One region of the Kosakonia radicincitans DSM 16656 genome, then DNA from elsewhere that is predicted to be linked to it. Evidence: predicted binding sites of a transcription regulator. Region 1 holds the regulator's gene; each other region holds the start of a gene.
What was found. The regulator LexA, encoded in region 1, represses DNA repair genes until DNA is damaged. The targets are predictions, from matches to a motif close to TNCTGTATGTACATACAGNA.

Region 1 (7,058 bases):
GTAGTCGTTACGCGTTTCCCAATCTGTAACTTCTTTCTCCGCCTGGTCTTTGGCATAACCGTAACGCTCCTGGATTTTACCTACCAGCTGGTCACGTTTACCTTCGATGATGGTCATATCATCATCGGTCAGTTTGCCCCATTTTTCTTTAACAGTGCCTTTGAACTGTTTCCAGTTACCGCCGACTTCGTCTTTATTCATCGTTGACTCCTTATCGTTCGGTTAAATATGTATTCGTTCTGCTGAACGTACTGATTATTGTAGTTAAGGATTCCGGCAATCGATTTTTATTCGGAATCTTTAACCGTCGAGATGATTAAAAACAGCATAAGCGAGACGAGGGAACAGGCAAAAGCCTGGCAATATCAGGAAGGATTCGCGTCGGAAAACCAGCTGCCATTACGCCAGTGGCGACGCCACAGCCAGGCAAGCGTAAGCCCGCGCAGGGCGAGAAAGACGGTCAGCGATAGCCATAAACCGTGATTCCCCAACACCGGAACCGTCAGCAGCGTGACAGCAAACCCGGCAGCGGCAATCGCCATACTGTTACGCATCTCCGCTGCGCGCGTGGCGCCAACAAACATGCCATCCAGCAAGTAACACCACACGCCCACCAGCGGCAGAATCACTTGCCAGAATAGGTAATGCCCGGCGAGCGTCTGCAAGGCAGGAAGCGAAGTCAGCAAGGCAATAATGTTGTCGCCTGCCAGCGCATAAATCGCCGCAAAGAACAGCGCCACCAGCCCGGCCTGGCGGCACGCCGCTCGCCAGACTTCCATCAATTGACTGCCGTCGCGCGCGCCGTAGGCCTGCCCGGAATGCGCTTCGACCGCGTAGGCAAAACCATCCAGCGCATACGCTGTAAAGGTGAGAAACATCATCAGCACCGCGTTAGCGGCGACTGTCTCGCCACCAAGACGCGCGCCCAGTACGGTGATTGAGCCAAAGCAGAGCTGCAAGAGCAGCGAGCGCAGCATGATATCGCGGTTAAGCGCTAATAAGCGCCGCATACCGCCGCGCCAGGCATTTTTCAGCGCTGGCAGGGTGATGCCGCGCATCACCAACACGCGGTGCACCATCAGCAGACCGATGGCGAAAGTCGCATACTCAGCCACAACGGTGGCGAGCGCTGCCCCCTGCACATTCATGTGCAGACCCATCACCAGCCACAGGTCGAGAACAATGTTGAGGAGGTTCCCTACCACCAGCAGGATCACCGGAGCACGGGCATACTGCACGCCCAGCAACCAGCCGAGTAATACCAGATTTCCCAACGACGCTGGCGCACTCAGCCAGCGGATATTAAGAAAGCGCCGCGCTTGTTCCAGCACGGCTTCGCTCCCACCGGTGATGTGCAGCGCTAGATCGATGAGCGGCGTACGCAGCAACATAATTCCCCCGCCAGCCAACAGCGCCAGTAGCAGCGGTTGTACCAGCGCGCGCGCCAGCGCAGGTGCGTTTTTCGCGCCAAACGCCTGTGCCGTAAGACCGGTTGTGCTCATCCGCAAAAACAGCAGCAGCATAAACAAAAAGCTGGTAGCCGTTGCGCCAATCGCCACGCCGCCGAGGTAAACAGGGCTATCCAGGTGCCCGACCACGGCGGTATCCACCAGTCCCAGTAACGGAACAGTGATATTGGAGAAGATCATGGGCAGCGCAAGCCGCCACAGTGCTCTGTCAGATGCATTCAGCAACGGCATGGCAGTGTCGAATCAATGGGGGAAAAGTGTATTACGCAGCGCCACGGTATTCTGTGTCGCTGCGAAAAGAACAGGCGTTAGAGCCATGTACCATTACGGATGACGCCAACCGCCAGCCCTTCAATGGTGAAGTTTTGATCGCGCAGATCGACGACGATCGGGGAAAACTCGCTGTTTTCCGGCAGCAGTTCGACGGTGTTACCCTGTTTTTTCAGACGTTTCACGGTAACTTCATCATCAATACGTGCGACGACCACCTGGCCGTTACGCACGTCCTGCGTTTTATGCACTGCGAGCAGGTCGCCGTCCATAATACCGATGTCTTTCATCGACATACCGCTGACGCGCAGCAGGAAATCCGCGTGAGGCTTGAAGAGATCGGGATCGACCTGATAGTGACCCTCGATATGCTGTTGCGCCAGCAGCGGTTCACCCGCAGCAACGCGGCCAATCAGCGGTAAACCGATATCCTCTTCTTCTTCCAGCAGCAGACGCAAACCACGCGATGCGCCGGAGACGATTTCGATAACCCCTTTGCGCGCAAGCGCTTTCAGGTGTTCTTCAGCCGCATTTGGGGAACGGAACCCCAATTGCTGTGCGATTTCCGCACGCGTTGGTGGCATACCGGTTTGGGTGATGCGATCGCGGATGAGATCGAACACCTCTTGCTGCCTGGCCGTTAATGCTTTCATCCCGCCCCCTGGGTGTATATACAGTTATGCTGTGAGTATATACAGTCAAAGGCGATTTTGGAACCAAATTTAAGCAAAAAACCAGGGAGTTATTGATTTCTGGAAGCGTTATCGAAAATGCGACCAAAGAAGCGAGATCCAGGTAAACAGCGCCAGCAGGATCGACATCAGCACTGCCGCCGATCCCATATCCTTCGCCCGACCGGAAAGTTCGTGAAATTCAGAACCAATTCGGTCTACGACAGCTTCAATTGCACTATTTAGGATTTCAACAATCATTACTAGCGACACCGAGCTAATCAGCAATACCCGTGTGACCGTGTCAATGTCCAGCCAGCAAGCAATAATGATAGCTAAAACAACGGCTACCAGCTCCTGACGGAAGGCGGCTTCATTGATCCATGCAGCGCGAACGCCCTTCCATGAGTAACCTGCTGCTTTAATGATTCGGGTAATTCCGGTGGTATTATTGGCCATGAAAAGAACCTTTTTATGTAATAAACGTCAATGTCTACATCAGCGTACTGAGGTACAACAGAAATTACGTGCGCTTTCTGATATTCTTGCGGCGCAATGGCACTATTATTAACCAGAGGCTTTTCATCTTTTATGTCCGGTTGGCCACGAATTTACTACAAATTACTGAATTTACCATTAAGTGTACTGGTAAAAAGTAAATCGATACCTGCAGAACCTGCACAGGAACTGGGTCTCGATACTTCACGTCCTATTATGTACGTGCTGCCTTATAACTCTAAGGCAGATTTGATGACGTTGCGTGCTCAGTGTCTGGCGCACGAACTGCCCGATCCCCTGGAACCCCTGGAAATCGACGGCGTATTACTGCCGCGTTTCGTGTTTATTCATGGCGGGCCGCGCGTGTTTACCTATTACACGCCAAAAGAAGAGTCCATCAAACTGTTCCACGACTACCTGGATTTACACCGCAGCCATCCGGATCTGGATGTGCAAATGGTGCCGGTATCGGTGATGTTTGGCCGCTCTCCGGGGCGTGAAAAAGGCGAGATTAATCCGCCGCTGCGCATGCTGAACGGCATCCAGAAATTCTTCGCGATCTCCTGGCTTGGCCGCGATAGCTTTGTGCGCTTCTCGCCGCCCGTCTCCCTGCGCCGCATGGCGACCGAGCACGGCACCGATAAAATTATCGCGCAGAAACTGGCGCGTGTGGCGCGTATGCATTTCGCGCGACAGCGTCTGGCCGCCGTTGGGCCGCGTCTGCCGGCGCGTCAGGATCTGTTCAATAAGCTGCTCTCTTCTAAAGCGATTGCCCGTGCGGTCGAAGACGAAGCGCGCAGCAAAAAAATCTCTCACGACAAAGCGCAGCAAAACGCTATCGCGCTGATGGAAGAGATTGCCGCCAACTTCTCGTACGAAATGATCCGTCTGACCGACCGTATCCTCGGCTTTACCTGGAACCGTCTCTATCAGGGGATCAACGTGCACAACGCCGAACGCGTGCGCCAGCTTGCGCACGACGGCCATGAGATTGTCTATGTGCCCTGCCATCGCAGCCATATGGACTATCTGCTGCTCTCATATGTGCTCTATCACCAGGGGCTGGTGCCGCCGCACATTGCCGCAGGCATCAACCTGAACTTCTGGCCCGCCGGGCCGATTTTCCGCCGCCTGGGCGCCTTCTTTATTCGCCGTACCTTTAAAGGCAACAAACTCTACTCCACTGTGTTCCGCGAATATCTGGGCGAACTGTTCAGCCGCGGTTATTCGGTTGAGTATTTCGTCGAGGGTGGTCGTTCACGTACCGGCCGTTTGCTGGACCCGAAAACCGGTACGCTGTCGATGACCATCCAGGCGATGCTGCGCGGCGGTACGCGCCCAATCACGCTGGTACCGATTTATATCGGTTATGAGCATGTGATGGAGGTGGGCACCTATGCGAAAGAGCTGCGCGGCGCAACCAAAGAGAAAGAGAGCCTGGTGCAGATGGTGCGCGGGCTGAGCAAGCTGCGCAATCTGGGGCAAGGTTATGTGAACTTCGGTGAACCCATTCCGCTGATGAACTACCTGAATCACCATGTTCCGGAGTGGCGCGAATCTATCGATCCCATCGAAGCGATTCGCCCGGCATGGCTGACGCCGACGGTAAATAACATTGCCGCCGATTTGATGGTTCGCATTAACAATGCCGGTGCGGCCAACGCCATGAACCTGTGCTGTACGGCGCTGCTGGCATCGCGCCAGCGTTCATTGACGCGCGAGCAGTTAACCGAACAACTCAGTTGCTACCTCGAACTGATGCGCAATGTGCCTTACTCGCCGGATTCAACAACGCCTGCCGCCAGCGCGGACGCGCTTATCGACCACGCGTTGCAGATGAATAAGTTCGAAGTCGAGAAAGACACCATCGGCGATATCATTATTCTGCCGCGCGAACAGGCAGTATTGATGACCTATTACCGCAACAACATTGCCCACATGCTGATGCTGCCGTCGCTGATGGCGGCGATCGTGACCCAGCATCGCGCCATCTCCCGTAGCGATATTCTGCGCCACGTTGAGCTGCTCTATCCGCTGCTGAAAGCCGAGCTGTTCCTGCGCTGGGAAAAAGCCGAGCTGGCGGAAGTGCTGGAAAACCTGACGCAAGAGCTGCTGCGCCAGGGCTTAATTACTGTCAAAGACGATCTCCTGAGCATCAACCCGGCCCATTCGCGGACGCTGCAACTGCTGGCCGCCGGTGCGCGCGAGACGTTACAGCGCTATGCCATCACCTTCTGGCTGCTTGGCAACACGCCGTCAATGAACCGCAGCACGCTGGAAAAAGAGAGCCGCACGCTGGCGCAACGTCTGTCTGTGCTGCATGGTATCAACGCGCCGGAATTCTTCGACAAAGCGGTATTCTCCACGCTGGTGTTAACGCTGCGTGATGAAGGGTATATCAGCGACAGCGGCGATGCAGACCCGACGCGAACGCTGGGCGTTTACCAGATGCTGGCAGACTTGATAACGTCGGATGTGCGTCTGACGATTGAAAGCGCGACGCAAGCGGAAGTGTAAGCCGGGACGTATCCGCCGGATGTCGCTTGCGCTTATCCGGCCTGTGGGATGAGAGAACCCCGCAGGCCGGATAACATGCAGCCGCGTCCGGCAGTTTTTAGATTCAGTGCAGGTAACTAAAAGCCAGCCCTAAAAACAGCACCAGCCCCACGTAGTTGTTATTCATAAAAGCTTTAAAACAGGCGTCGCGTTCGCGCCCCGCAATCAATATCTGTTGATAAACAAACAGCACGCCCGCCACCAGTACCGCAGCGTAATACGCCCAGCCCAGCCCGTTCAGCCAGCCAATGGACGCCATCAGCGCCAGCACGGCAACCTGCAAAATACCAATAATTAGCTTGTCGTAGCGACCAAACAAAATCGCCGTCGACTTGATGCCAATCTTCACATCATCATCGCGATCAACCATAGCGTACTGGGTATCGTAGGCCACCGCCCACAGAATATTGGCGAAAAACATGGTCCAGCAGCTTAGCGGTACAGATTCGCTTACAGCTGCAAACGCCATCGGAATTGACCAGCCAAATGCCGCGCCGAGCACCACCTGCGGCAGATGCGTGTAGCGCTTCATAAACGGATAAACCCACGCCAGCGCCAGCGCCGCCACCGACAGCAGGATGGTCATCATATTCAGCGTCAGCACCAGCGCAAAGGCCAGCAGCACCAGAACAACAAACAACACCCGCGCTTCATTTTCCGTGACCGCGCCGCTGGGCAGCGGTCGGTTCGCCGTGCGTTTAACATGCCCGTCGAATTTGCGATCCGCGTAATCATTCACCACGCAGCCCGCCGCGCGCATCAGCCAGACGCCCGCAACAAACACCAGTAAGATCCACAGCGGCGGCACGCCAGGCGTTGCCACCCATAACGCCCACAGCGTTGGCCACAACAGCAACAACGCGCCAATCGGTTTGTCCGTACGCATAAGCCTGTGAAAGGCTAACAACTTAGTCTGCGTGAGACTCCACTCCATTCTATTTTCCTCTTAGTACAGCGGCGACGCAGGCAAAAACAGTTCTGTAAGCATCAAGGGTTTCCCCCCCAGACGCAGGCGGGAACGCCGTCCCCACAGCTGCTCATAACGGCCAATATCAATAAAATCACGCGTAAGCGTTGAAGAGGTAAAGAGATATCGCCCAAGCGGCGTATTGCCCAGCCGTTGCAGCGCCATTTCCGGGCCGCTCAGGGTCGATTCCGGCACAACGGTGCGCCCGGCAAGCCAGGGTTCACCATCTGCGCAAAGGATAATCTCCCGTAACCAGTAACGTGCCTCTTCCGGTAAATGTGCGCGTTCGGGCGCAATCTCGTCCACCGTGACAAAGCCTTCCTGAATCAATGTGACGCTGACTTTTTTACCTTGCTGCTCAAAACGTTTGGTCATGGAATCTTCCAGCAACAGCCAGTCCAGCAATTGCGGTTCCAGTTCGGGTATTGCGTCTACATAGCGCAGCGCACGCAATTGCGTAAGCGCAGGGTGTGACATGCCTTACTCTCCGGTACATAACGTAGCAATAGTGTATCGCAGAACAGGCAGGCTCGTGCGGGGAAACTTCAAACGGTTTTCATCAGCGCAACAGATGCGCAACAGCGCGCATCTGCGCCGGAAAAAGGGTGCGCCAGGCGACGCACCAGT
Region 2 (7,058 bases), 1.3 Mb from region 1:
ATCATCTCTTCGACTTCACGTCCGGCGCGTTCAATGAGCCGTTTTGCCTCATCCACCTCGTCAATGCTGGTGATCATCGGCAGCAGAATACTGAGGTTGCCGGTCGCCGCATTAGCGCGCAGCATGGCGCGCACCTGCACGAGGAAAATTTCCGGCTGATCGAGCGTAATACGAATGCCTCGCCAGCCAAGACAGGGATTTTCCTCGCTGATGGGCATATAGGGCAGTTGTTTATCGGCGCCAATATCCAGCGTACGCAGCGTTACCGGCTTGTCGTTGAACATTTGCAGCATGCCCTGATATTGCGCCACCTGCTCCTCTTCCGACGGAAAGCCGCTTTGCAGCATAAAGGGAATTTCAGTGCGGTACAGCCCGATACCGTCGATGCGGCTGCCGAGTTTCTCTTCATGCTCCGGGCTTAAGCCAGCATTCAGCATCACTTTCACCCGCTCGCCGCTTTTAAGCTGCGCCGCCAGATTGACATCATCTTCGGCGAGACGGCTGAGCTCATTTTCCTCAGTGATGAGACGCTGGTATTCCTGTAGCAGAACCGGTTCCGGATCCACCAGCAATTCGCCGCGGTAACCATCGACAATCAGCGTACGGCGATGCAGCGCAGAAGGCTGGATATCCGCCCCCATCACCGTCGGAATGCCAAGCGCGCGCACCATGATCGCGGCATGAGAGTTGGCGGCACCGTCGCGCACCACTACGCCCACCAGCCGATCGTGCGGCAACTCTGCCAGCGTTGTCGCCGAAAGCTCATCGGCGACCAGCACAAAGCGCTCCGGCCAGGTATTCGGCCCCTGAATATTGTCATCAAGGTGGAACAGCAGACGCTGGCCGAGGGTCCGGAGATCGCCGGCCCGTTCTTTCAGATAACCATCGCTGAGCGCGGCAAACTGTTCGGCGAAACTTTCAATCACCGTTTTCACCGCCCATTCGGCCACCACGCCTCTGTCCACTTCTTCGAACAGCTCACGGCGCAAACGCGCATCGGAGAGCAGGTGGGAATAGAGATCGAAAATCGCCGCCGTCTCTTTTTGCGCACCGGCGGAAAAACGCTTGCTGTAACGGCGGAATTCGTTGGCAGCCTCTTCCAGCGCGCTGGTCAGCCTTTCACGCTCAAGCGAGGTATCCAGCGTCGATGCCGGATAAACCTGCTCCATCAACGGCAGGGTTTGATCCATCCAACCTTCGGCAATGGCAACCCCCGGCGAAGCAGGCAGCGCGCGAATACGAGTCTGCCGATACTGACCAAACAAGGCATTTAATTGTGACTGGGAAAGGATCCCGGCGACCTGGGTAGCCAGTGTGACCAGAAAGGACTCTTCGCTTTCATTGTACTGGCGCAGCTCACGCTGCTGCACAACCAGTACGCCAAGCAACTGACGACGCTGGATAATTGGTACGCCGAGAAACGCGCGAAAACGCTCCTCTTTTACCGCAGGAATATATTTAAAGCTGGGATGTTTCTGCGCATCGGCAAGGTTGATAGGCTCCGCCAGTCGGCCAACCAGGCCCACGATCCCCTGATCGAATGCGAGCGTGACAGTGCGGCCACGCGGCTTTTTTAAGCCGCGCGTCGCCATCAGATAAAAACAGCGCCTGTCGTGATCTGCAAGATAGACCGAGCATACTTCGGTTTCCATCGCCAGACACACGTCGGTAACCAGTATCTCCAGCGCTTCGTTAAGACGCGGCGCGCTGGCAACTTTCTCAACTATTTCTCGCAGTCGGGTGAGCATAATGTGGGTGGCTTAACCTCGTTTACGTCGCCAGGCAGGTGCGTTTTGTGGCTTAGGAGGCGTTTCCTGAAGCGATAACACCGCACTTGCAAACTCTTTCATCACCCGTCGGTAGACGTCGCGTTTAAACGAGACTACCTGACGAACAGGATACCAGTAGCTTACCCAACGCCAGCCATCAAACTCAGGAGTGCTACTGGTTTGCATATTGATTTCTGCATCATTACCAATCAACTGCAAAAGAAACCATTTTTGTTTCTGGCCGATACAAACCGGCTTTGTGTCCCAACGCACCAAACGTTTCGGTAACTTGTAACGCAACCAGTTACGGGTAGAAGCAAGGATACGAACATCTTTACGACTTAAGCCCACTTCCTCGAACAGTTCCCGGTACATCGCCTGCTCCGGGGTCTCGCCTGGGTTGATTCCCCCCTGGGGAAATTGCCATGAGTGCTGCCCGAAGCGTCTGGCCCACATCACCTGGCCCTGTCGATTGCAGATTACGATTCCCACATTTGGGCGGTAGCCATCGTCATCAATCACCGGACTACCTCAAAATAAACCTGAATGACGAGATTGTTTCACACTCCCGGAAAACGGTAAACCACTCTATGACAGGGATACGAACGGATAACGATTGAATAACTCACAGTTTGCATAAGAGTTATAAACATCACCCCCTGCCTCAGACGGGTTTTATTCACCTTTTCTGTGGATAGAGTTGTGAAAAAGTATGGAATTACCCAGGGAAAACCCAGAACAGTCTGAATAACCCATTTATCGGGTAAAAAAATAAAACTCGGTGATTCATTTAGTTAAGTGACTTATCACCGGTTTTTTGCAGCATTACGTGACGATCATCACTCTTAGGATCCTGGCGCTGATGAAAGATCGAACAGAGCCGTTTTTATCCACAGATTATGCCAATAAGTTAGGCATATTTTGTGCAGAAACTCGATTTTCATCGCACGTCAAGGCTGTAAATGGAAACAGTAGTGAGGGTTTTCATCAGTTATCCCATTTTTCTGTGGATAACATGGTGTAAGATCCTGTTCATTGTCAGTGACCAGATTTGGAAAACCTGGCAGGCTGTTGCGCAACACATTACAAACACAAATAAATTATCTTTTAAATCATTGCGTTGCCTATATTCCACTGAAAACGGTAAACTACCAGACTACAGTGGAAAACTACTGCCTGTTTTTTAATCAAAAGGTTAGTGACATGTTCGCGTTGTCTCCCTTCACTTCGCCACCAGAATCCGAGGCTCAGTTACTCGCTCAGGCACAGCGCCTGGCAGGCTATTCGCTTGGCGAACTGGCGGCATTGGTGGGACTGCCGGTGCCGCGCGATCTGAAACGGGATAAAGGCTGGATCGGTGTGTTGCTTGAGCTATGGCTGGGCGCCAGCGCCGGAAGCAAACCCGAACAGGACTTCGCCGCGCTGGGCGTCGAGTTAAAAACCATTCCGGTGGATAACCAGGGCCGCCCGCTGGAAACCACCTTTGTTTGCGTCGCGCCACTCACCGGGAATAGCGGCGTGGTGTGGGAAACCAGCCATGTCCGGCACAAGCTGAAACGCGTGTTATGGATCCCGATAGAGGGTTCACGCGAGATCCCGGTAGCCGATCGCCGTGTCGGATCGCCGTTGCTCTGGAGCCCCAATGAGGAAGAAGAGCAGCAGTTGCGCCAGGACTGGGAAGAGTTGATGGATCTGATTGTGTTGGGCCAGGTCACGCGTATTACCGCCCGTCACGGCGAAGTCCTGCAATTACGTCCCAAGGCCGCCAACAGCAAAGCGTTAACGGAAGCGATTGGCGAACATGGGGAGCCTATTCTCACGCTACCTCGCGGTTTCTACCTGAAAAAGAACTTCACCCGCTCGCTGCTGGCTCGCCACTTTTTTCTATCCGGCTATTAATTTTTTGCCACAGCCTCACCGACGCTTATAATTAGCGCTTCTTTTTTTGCAGGACTTTTATTGATGTTATTTGCATGGATCACCGACCCTAACGCCTGGCTTGCGCTCGGTACGCTGACGCTGCTGGAGATCGTGTTAGGGATCGATAATATTATTTTCCTCTCTCTGGTTGTTGCAAAGTTACCTACCGCGCAACGTAATCACGCCCGTCGGCTTGGGCTGGCAGCGGCAATGCTGATGCGACTGCTGCTGCTGGCTTCTATTGCCTGGGTAACAAGACTGACGCATCCGTTATTCACCCTTTTTGATCACAGCGTTTCGGCGCGTGACATGATCCTTTTTCTCGGCGGATTGTTCCTGATCTGGAAAGCGAGCAAAGAGATCCACGAGTCGATCGAAGGTGAAGAAGAAGGGCTGAAAACTAACGTTCACTCTTTCCTCGGCGCTATCGTGCAGATCATGCTGCTGGATATCATTTTCAGTCTCGATTCGGTGATTACCGCAGTGGGTCTCTCCGATCATCTGTTCATCATGATGGCCGCCGTCGTGATCGCTGTTGGCGTGATGATGTTTGCCGCGCGTCCGATTGGCGAATTTGTCGATCGCCATCCGTCGGTCAAAATGCTGGCGCTGTCGTTTTTGATTCTGGTCGGCTTTACGCTGATCCTCGAAAGCGTTTCGATTCATGTGCCGAAAGGTTATATCTACTTCGCGATGTTCTTCTCTATCGCTGTCGAGTGGCTTAACCTGTTGCGCAACAAAAAAAATCCACTGTAAGCAAAGCGCTTCCCCGGTCGGGGAAGCGCTTTTCACTTCCTTACCTGCTCTAACCGCTATTTTCAGAAAATCTCCCTTTTCCATCGCGAAACAGCGGGTTATTACTAGACTGTGTGTGACGCATGCAATGAGAGGGTCTGAGTGATGAAAAAATGGGCGGTGATTATTTCCGCAGTAGGTTTAGCTTTTGCGGTTTCCGGATGCAGTAGCGATTACGTAATGGCAACAAAAGACGGCAGAATGATCCTGACGGATGGTAAGCCGGAAATTGATGATGATACCGGGCTGGTCAGCTATCGCGATCAGCAAGGCAACAAAATGCAGATTAACCGTGATGATGTCTCCCAGATTATCGAACGCTAAGAAATATCTTTAAAGGTCAGTGACCTGCTGACCTTTTTGTGAATTTTCCCTTTCCCTTTTGCTTCCCCTCTGCCATGTTTATAGTCCTTTGTCAGGACTACTGACGTTGTATTTTTAAGGAAGCCGGCTATGCAGTATCACCGTATCCCCCACAGTTCGCTGGAAATCAGCACCCTGGGGCTGGGCACAATGACGTTTGGTGAACAAAACAGCGAAGCCGACGCCCATGCACAGCTCGATTACGCCGTCAGCCAGGGAATCAACCTGATTGATGTCGCAGAGATGTACCCTGTTCCGCCACGCCCGGAAACGCAGGGTTTAACCGAAACCTATGTCGGCAACTGGCTGGCAAAACGCGGCAACCGCGAAAAGCTGGTTATCGCCTCTAAAGTCAGCGGCCCAAGCCGCAACAATGACAGCGGGATCCGTCCGGATCAGGCGCTCGATCGTAAAAACATCCGCAGCGCGCTGGATGAAAGTTTAAAACGTCTGCAAACCGATTATCTCGATCTCTACCAGGTTCACTGGCCGCAGCGCGCCACTAACTGCTTCGGCAAGCTGGGTTATAGCTGGGTAGAGAGCGCGCCGGTCATAACGCTGCTGGAAACGCTGGAAGCGCTGACTGAGTTTCAGCGCGCGGGCAAAATTCGTTATATCGGCGTCTCGAACGAAACCGCCTTTGGCGTGATGCGCTATCTGCATCTGGCGGAAAAGCATGAACTGCCGCGCATTGTCACCATCCAGAACCCGTACAGTCTGCTAAACCGCAGCTTTGAAGTGGGCCTTGCGGAAGTGAGCCAGTATGAAGGTGTAGAACTGCTGGCCTACTCCTGCCTCGCCTTCGGCACGCTGACCGGGAAATACCTCAACGGGGCGAAACCCGCAGGCGCGCGCAACACGCTGTTCAGCCGCTTTACGCGTTACAGCGGTGAGCAGGCGCAAAAAGCGGTGGCGGCTTATGTGGATATTGCGAAGCGACACAATCTCGATCCGGCGCAGATGGCGCTGGCGTTTGTCCGTCGCCAGCCCTTCGTCGCCAGCACCCTGCTGGGCGCGACGACGATGGAACAGTTGAAAACCAATGTGGAAAGCCTGCATCTGGATCTGAGCCAGGATGTGCTGGCGGAGATTGAAGCGGCGCACCAGATATATACCTACCCGGCGCCGTAAACTTACCGGCGGCGCTGCCAGAACCACAGCGCCGCTATCGCCAGCGCAAAGATCACGCCAAAGCCGACGCCCGTTCCCACTACCGGAGCGCCGGCTTTTACCGCCAGCGAGTACAGCCCCAGCATTACCAGCATTGCCATGTTTTCGCCGAGATTCTGCACGGCAATCGCATTGCCCGCCCCGACCGACGCTTTACCAATCGCCTGTAGCAACGCATTCAGTGGCACGACAAAAAAGCCGCCCAGCATGCCGATCAGCATCAGAACGCCATAAGCAGGCAGCAAAGCATGTTGTAACGAAAACAGCACCACCGCGACGCCAATCAAAACCCCTGCAGGCATACAGCGCGCGACAGTTTCCAGCGTGACCAGCTTCGCCGCCAGCCCGGCACCGACCACAATCCCGACCGCCACCATCGCGTTCAGATAGGTCGGCGTGGCGTTGTCAGTAATACCCAGCGCTACCGGCACCCACAGCACCAGCAGGAAGCGCAGCGTCACACCCGCCCCCCAGAACAGGCTGGTGCCAACCAGCGAAAAGCGGGTTTCACCGTTGCGCCACAAACTTTTGCAGGCGCTAAAGAAGCTGTACGTCATCGGCGTAAAACGCCAGGACTGCCCCGGCCGCGCAGCGGGCAGCTTTGGGATCAGTAAATTTGCGACGACCGCGCCCGCATAAACCAGCGTACAAACGCCCAGCGCAGCAAGCACATGCCAGTCGGCCAGCACGCCACCCGCCACAGAACCGAGCAGAATGGCGGCAATAGTTGATGACTCCATCAGCCCATTGGCTTTAACCAGCTTATCCCCGGAAGTGATCTCGCCGAGGATGCCGTACTTCGCCGGAGAGTAAGCCGCCGCGCCAATGCCCACCAGCAGATAGCCGACAAAGGGATTCACGCCAAAGCAAATGCTCGCAGCGCCCAGCAGCTTTAAGCCGTTCGCCATCATCATTACCCGGCCTTTGGCGAAACTATCCGCCACCTGACCGACAAATGGGGCAAACAGGATGTAAGCGCCCACAAACACCATTTGCAGGATCGGCTGGCTCCAGTCCGGGTAAAACTCAGCCTTCAGCAGC
Region 3 (7,058 bases), on a different replicon from region 1:
ATCACTCCGGCTTTATGGTATCGGTATCCCTCCTGCCAGATATGCCGGAGCCCTGCGACCGCAGCCGCAATGATTTCCCGGGTATCGGCGGTGGGGTTTTCCAGCTTGACTGTCTGCTGGCCACTGTAAGGGGCCGTTTTCGAATAGTAACTTGTGCCAATAAAAACCGTTATGCAGCGACAGTATTGCTTCTCTTCGCGCAGCTTCTCGCCTGCACGTTCGGCATACTCACACACCGCCTGGTGCATTGCTTCGTAGTGCTCTATTTTCTGGCCGAATGAACGCGAGCTGATGATCTGCTGCTTAACCTTCCTCACCTCTTCCAGGGCTATGCAGGACTCGCCATTCAATTCGCGCTGCGTTCGCTCCAGTACGACTCCAAATGTGTTACGGATAAGCGATGTTGGCGCATTGGCCAGATCGAGAGCAGTCCTGATGCCCATGCTGTTCAGTCTGGTGGCATATCTCCGGCCCACCCCCCAGACATCGCTTACGTCAATATATGGCAATAATTTACGTTGTCTTTCTGGACTGCTGAGATCAACCACTCCGCCTGTTTTAGTCCATGTTTTTGCAGCTTTATTTGCTAGTTTTGCCAAAGTTTTAGTTGTCGATATGCCCACCCCCACGGGTATATGGGTGCTCTTTAATACGGTTTTCTTTATTTCTCTTCCATAGTCATCAAAATTATAATTTTTCTGCATTCCTTCAAACGAAAGGAAAACTTCATCAATACTGTAGACCTCAGTATTACTGGAGAATTTAAATAATGTCTCACACACCCTACGGGAGATCTCCGCGTACAAGGCATAGTTAGAACTGAAAACATGTACACCGTTAGCTTCAAAGAATGCTTTCTTCTGGAAGTACACGTCACCATTCTGGATACCTAATTTTTTAGCTTCCGCTGAACGTGCCACGACCATGCCATCATTGTTCGAAAGGCATACAATTGGCTTGTTCACCAGATCGGGCCGAAAGACTCTCTCGCAGGAGGCGTAAAATGAGTTGCAATCCACCAGGCAGAACATCACAAGGCCTTGTACACGATGAAGGTCACCACGCCAAAAATGGCCAGTTCTTCGCCTTCTTTCAGATAGATCGGTGACATCCGGCTATTCATTGGCAGTAGCGCGGGAGCCGGGCTTAGCTGCAACCGCTTAATGGTGAAATCACCATCAACGGTCGCAATCACAATATCCCCCTCTTTCGCCTCAAGTGAGCTATCCACGATGACCAGATCGCCTTCGTGAATACGTGCCTCTACCATCGATGAACCTGTTACTCGTAAGAAGTAGGTTGCAGATGGATGTTTGATGAGGTGAGTATTTAGATCAATAAATTCATCAACATAATCGGAAGCGACTGAAGGGAAACCTGCGCTGACAGGCTCAACGAACAACGGGAATTGGCCTGGTGATTGTTGTGTCACTGGGATAAGTTTCATAATGCTCTGCTCTTCGTGGTGCTGTATATCCATACAGTATTATAGACAGGAGCCAGGAATTTTCGCACCTCCTTTTCCGAAAGTTATTTTCCGCTATCACTCTTCAGGTTTTTCTTATCACTTGTCCAGAAGTGGGTAACTGCACATAACAAATTGCAACCATATGATTCCTCAGTTCATTTTCAGAATTTACTCGTGCTTACTTCGTATACAATTCGGAATTTATCCGTACATTTTATAAGGAGTAATAACGATGAAGCAGTTTACAAATGAAGCAACTCAACAAATGCTGGCCGACTTTGACAAATCCCCTTTCTCTGACGCTGATCTGGCCGCAATGGATGTGGATGCTCGACAAATTATTGAGCAGAACGCTGAAAGGGATCGCCAACACCCGGTAACAGCAATCTGGCGTGTTGCGGTCGAGGGAAGCCTGACTGCGCGAGGTGGTGTCGTAACCGCTGTTGATAGCGCCAGGGTTATGGATCTAGGCAACGGTCAAATGGTCAAAATCGCAGTGGAGGGTGATGCAGTCACTTATACCGATGGTTCATCTGCACGGATTGTTTCAAGCGCTGGCCAGAAAGCTACACACTTCGAGAAAGGGCTCGCGCTGGTGGGCAGCGTACTGGATAACGGGGATGAAATTGTCTCGACCCCGCAGGACAGATTAGTGCTGTTATCGCGCAAAGGTATGGCTGAAGCCCCCGACTTTCTGGCAATACCCGGAGGCGTGACTCATGGGGTATCGAACTAACAATTATGGCCGGGGCCAGGCGCTCCACGGAGATAAAACCACCACAGGCGCGACCGTCCTTACTTGGGGTCAGTTTGGATATCGAAAATTATTGTACTATAAGGGCTTCCCCGGCATGTCAACGCCGGTGTTTACGGTTTCTGTCTGCACTATAGTAAAAAAATAAAGGGGAGAGACTGCGGTACTATAAACGGTCATGATGAATCGTCATCGATTCGGACCCTGATGAAAGACGCTCGTGAGGCTCTAGTTCGTTAGTCGGGTACACTTGCCCTGTACAATAAGCAGATATACCTCACGGGGTCTAACCCTTTATCATCAACGAGTTGCAGAACAGATGGTCATACAGCTTTGTACTTTAGCTGGCTGAGTACAACCTGAAATCATCACCGTAATGCAATGATGCCCAGCACAGTCTTGCATTTTTGGCAGCGATGGCAACAACAGCGCGCCAGTATCCTCTGCGTTCGACCAGTGAGCAGACCCAACGACTGAATAAATCAGTCCTTTTCTCCGCCCCGATCAGTACCGAGCGGGCACCCTGAACCAGAAGTGTTCTCAGATACGAATCGCCAGCTTTCGTTATCCTGCCAAGCTTCGACTTTCCGCCGCTGCTGTACTGCGATGGTGTCAGTCCCAGCCAGGCTGCCAGCTGGCGCCCATTCTTAAAATCATGTGCATTACCGATACTGGCGACCAGCGCACAGGCCGTTGTGGGGCCAACGCCCTTCAATTCCATCAGCCGCTGACTGCGATGATCTGTTTTGGCCATGCGGGACAAAATTCGGTCATATTCAGCGATGTTATCTTCAATGCGAGCAACGTGCTCCAGCAAATCATCAACACATTGCTGAACCTGAAGTGGTAAAGAATTCTTCTGCTCAAAAACTATGTGGCGCAGGGCATCTGTACTTTGTGGGGCGATAACGCCGAATTCAGATATCAACCCCCGGAGACGATTATATGTTGCTGTTTTCTCTTCGATAAAACCCTGTCGGGTACGATGCAGACACTGCATTGCCTGCTGGCTCTCATCCTTAACCGGCACAAACCGCATATGTGGGCGACGAACCGCCTCGCAGATAGCCTGAGCATCAGCTGCATCATTTTTCCCTGATTTACCAGCCATGCGGTAAGGCGATACAAATTTAGCGGCCATCAGACGCGGCTCATGACCATACTGCCGAAACAGTCTTGCCCAGTAATGAGCCCCGGAGCACGCCTCCATCCCGATAACACAGGGCGGCAAACCAGCAATCAGCCCGGGAAGAGCTGCGCGGGTTACTCTGGATTTAACCAGAACGGTTTTGCCATTCTGGTCAACGCAATGAACAGCGAACACATTTTTAGCAAGATCGATACCGACAGTAGTAATGGTCATAACGAATCCCTCCGGGGTTGTGTTTACCCCATGATTGCACAAGAGTTAATCAGGCGCATAATCAGGGGAAGTCCCTTCCATTCGTTAAGGCTATTTTTTGACCTTTCGACTTTAGCGGGTCTCAACCGACGAAACTTACCGGAAGCCGGTATCCGGTTGCTTTTCCAGATATAATCGCCTGTCAGATTGATATGCTCCCAGCCTAGCGGGGACAAATGCGACAGCAATTGATCGTTGATCTTCACCCCTTTACGCTTCAGGGCATCGACCGCTCTTTCCATATAGACGGTATTCCACAGCGAGATAGCTGCCGTCAGCAGCGTCAGTCCACTGGCGCGATAGCTCTGATTTTCCGGTTTACGATCCCTGATTTCACCCAGACGGTGCAGGAATACCGCGCGCGCCAGCGCGTTACGGGCTTCTCCTTTATTCAGTCCCGCCTGGACCCGCCGACGAAGTGCCGGATCGCGGAACCAGTCGATCATAAACAGCGTTCGTTCAATACGGCCAATTTCTCTCAGTGCTTTGGCAAGTCCATTTTGCTTTGAGTAGCTGGCAAGCTTTTTCAGCATCAGGGATGCCGTCACTGTTCCCTGCTTTATCGAGGTTGCCAGACGCAACACTTCACGCCAGTGAATTTCGATCTCTTTCAGGTTCAGGCTGGTCGTTGATATCAGTGACTGAAGCGCCGGGTACTGGTCTGCTTTCCCTTTGATAAACAGCTTCTTGTCATGGAGATCCCTGATTCGCGGACAGAACGCAAATCCCAGCAGATGCATCAGGGCAAAGACATGATCGGTGAAACCCGCGGTATCGGTGTAATGCTCCCTGATTTTCAGGTCACTTTCGTGGTACAGCAAGCCATCGAGAACATGGGTTGAATCCCTGACCCGACTTATTATGCAGGTGTAAAACGGGCTGTATTGATCCGAAATATGGGTATAAAACTGTCGTCCGGGCTCCTGCCCATATTTCGGGTTAACCTGTCCTGCGTAGCGGCCAGTGCTGCCTGTTCTGAAATTCTGTCCATCTGATGATGATGTTGTCCCGTCTCCCCAGAATGCCGCCAGCGGCCTTTTCCCCTGCGCGTTTACCAGTTCTGCAAGGGCGGCTGAATAGGTTTCGTCGCGGATGTACCATGCCTGAATATCTTCAAGTGATGATTTGGTACTCCCGGGGCAGGCTTCTGCCATTTTTGTCAGGCCAAGATTGATGCCATCCGCAAGAATGGTGGTGAGAAGCAGGCGGGTATCGGGACGGGTAATGTCATTTTTTATATGCGAAAAATGTCGGGTAAACGTCGTCCAGCCGTTTACCTCATCGAGAATTTCCGTGATTTTAGGGCGCGGTAGCATGCTGTAAACCAGCTCTGCCAGCGGTGAAACCTGCGCCGGTACGCAGTTATCCAGCGGAGAGACTTTTACGCCCCTGTCGGAAATTTCCACATCGGGCAGTTCACCAAGGGCTGCCATGGCATTGACCTCTTCAAGTCTGGACTGAAGCAGGGTCATACGGCTGGTAATGTACTCATGGTAATCAGCAGATACGGGCAGTGGCAGCGCCGGAGTGAGTTTGTCAAAGTCCTTTTCGGGAATGAGGTAATCATCAAAATTTTTGTAGCGCCGTGAGCCTTTAACCCAGATGTCCCCGGAGCGCAACGCTCCCTTAAGCTCGCTGAGCGCACAAAATTCATAATACTGCCGATCAATACCCGCAGGTGTAATCACCACCCTGTGCCAGCTTTCAGGGACAAACTCAAGCGGCGCAGTCGCCGGAACTTTACGTGAGTGCTTCAGGTACATATCCTTGATCACAACCAGCGCATCAGCCAGAGGTTGCGCTGCCGGGGTTGCGACTAACTGTAAAGTGGATAACATGCGTGGGGCATATTTCCGTAATATGCTGTATTTCTCGGTAATAATATGCAGCGGGTCAAAATTATTTTTTCTGGCGAGATGGCGTGTTTCCTCCAGACTGGCGACAAATTCAGGCCATGGGAGTATATTTTCTATTGCGAGCCATGGATCGTCACCGGAATCGCGGGCATCAGACAGCGCCTGACCGACATCGATGTACTGCCTCAGTTTTGACTGGATCAGCTTTCCGGTCTGCTGAAGGCGCTCTGCCTGTGTTCTTTTGGCTTTGCTGAAAAGGCTGTTCAGCATTCGCTCATGCAACTCAATCACTTCGTCTGTCAGTGTGGCTCTGGCTTCTTCCAGCACGCACACCAGGATCGCATGACGCCGGGTTGCTGAAAATCGGGTCAAATCACGGCTACTCATCTTCCGGCCTTCCCGCGCCAGTTTCAGCAACCGGTTCTGGTGAATGGTACGATCTATACCTTCCGGTAATGCCAGCGATTCAACGCTGCTGAGCCGATCAAGATGTTGCAGCACGTTCTTACCATTGATTTTACCCGGCGGTTGCAGAAGCCATGTCAGCCTGGAAGACTGATTATCCGATGACTCAAGTAAACGATCCAGGGCATCCCTGTGAGCCGGAGTTAACGGGGCATTCAGAGTCTGAAATACGATTTTATCGGCACTGTTGCAAAGTTAGCGATGAGGCAGCCTTTTGTCTTATTCAAAGGCCTTACATTTCAAAAACTCTGCTTACCAGGCGCAATTCGCCCAGGGGATCACCATAATAAAATGCTGAGGCCTGGCCTTTGCGTAGTGCACGCATCACCTCAATACCTTTGATGGTGGCGTAAGCCGTCTTCATGGATTTAAATCCCAGCGTGGCGTCGATTATCCGTTTCAGTTTGCCATGATCGCATTCAATCACGTTGTTCCGGTACTTAATCTGTCGGTGTTCAACGTCAGACGGGCACCGGCCTTCGCGTTTGAGCAGAGCAAGCGCGCGACCATAGGCGGGCGCTTTATCCGTGTTGATGAATCGCGGGATCTGCCACTTCTTCACGTTGTTGAGGATTTTACCCAGAAACCGGTATGCAGCTTTGCTGTTACGACGGGAGGAGAGATAAAAATCGACAGTGCGGCCCCGGCTGTCGACGGCCCGGTACAGATACGCCCAGCGGCCATTGACCTTCACGTAGGTTTCATCCATGTGCCACGGGCAAAGATCGGAAGGGTTACGCCAGTACCAGCGCAGCCGTTTTTCCATTTCAGGCGCATAACGCTGAACCCAGCGGTAAATCGTGGAGTGATCGACATTCACTCCGCGTTCAGCCAGCATCTCCTGCAGCTCACGGTAACTGATGCCGTATTTGCAGTACCAGCGTACGGCCCACAGAATGATGTCACGCTGAAAATGCCGGCCTTTGAATGGGTTCATGTGCAGCTCCATCAGCAAAAGGGGATGATAAGTTTATCACCACCGACTATTTGCAACAGTGCCGAATTAAGGAAGGGTATCTTGCTGATATTCTTTTGATTGAAGGAAATCCCTTATCAGATATTCGTGTGTTGCAGGATCCAGACAAGATCGCACTGGTTATGAAGGATGGTGTT

Region 2: a site for LexA is predicted at 2,724-2,743, ahead of mutH (DNA mismatch repair endonuclease MutH). Genes of this name have one in related genera too.
Region 3: a site for LexA is predicted at 1,467-1,486, ahead of umuD (translesion error-prone DNA polymerase V autoproteolytic subunit). Genes of this name have one in related genera too.

Annotation. Positions count from the first base shown of each region.
Region 1 covers NZ_CP018016.1:5,444,621-5,451,678, forward strand. Annotated here, with positions in the region: gene Y71_RS26165 (CsbD family protein) at 1-201, opposite strand, end outside; gene dinF (MATE family efflux transporter DinF) at 366-1,700, opposite strand; gene lexA (transcriptional repressor LexA) at 1,778-2,392, opposite strand; gene Y71_RS26180 (diacylglycerol kinase) at 2,501-2,869, opposite strand; gene plsB (glycerol-3-phosphate 1-O-acyltransferase PlsB) at 3,002-5,425, shown strand; gene ubiA (4-hydroxybenzoate octaprenyltransferase) at 5,529-6,398, opposite strand; gene ubiC (chorismate lyase) at 6,411-6,908, opposite strand.
Region 2 covers NZ_CP018016.1:951,346-958,403, reverse strand. Annotated here, with positions in the region: gene ptsP (phosphoenolpyruvate--protein phosphotransferase) at 1-1,748, opposite strand, end outside; gene rppH (RNA pyrophosphohydrolase) at 1,761-2,291, opposite strand; gene mutH (DNA mismatch repair endonuclease MutH) at 2,973-3,668, shown strand; gene Y71_RS04760 (TerC family protein) at 3,732-4,445, shown strand; gene ygdR (lipoprotein YgdR) at 4,590-4,808, shown strand; gene Y71_RS04750 (NADP(H)-dependent aldo-keto reductase) at 4,938-5,978, shown strand; gene lplT (lysophospholipid transporter LplT) at 5,981-7,058, opposite strand, start outside.
Region 3 covers NZ_CP018017.1:165,558-172,615, forward strand. Annotated here, with positions in the region: gene umuC (translesion error-prone DNA polymerase V subunit UmuC) at 1-1,031, opposite strand, end outside; gene umuD (translesion error-prone DNA polymerase V autoproteolytic subunit) at 1,031-1,447, opposite strand; gene Y71_RS29070 (hypothetical protein) at 1,701-2,204, shown strand; gene Y71_RS29080 (IS110 family RNA-guided transposase) at 2,563-3,585, opposite strand; partial or broken gene Y71_RS29085 (Tn3 family transposase) at 3,609-6,125, opposite strand; gene Y71_RS29095 (IS6-like element IS26 family transposase) at 6,178-6,882, opposite strand; gene Y71_RS30555 (hypothetical protein) at 6,873-7,058, shown strand, end outside.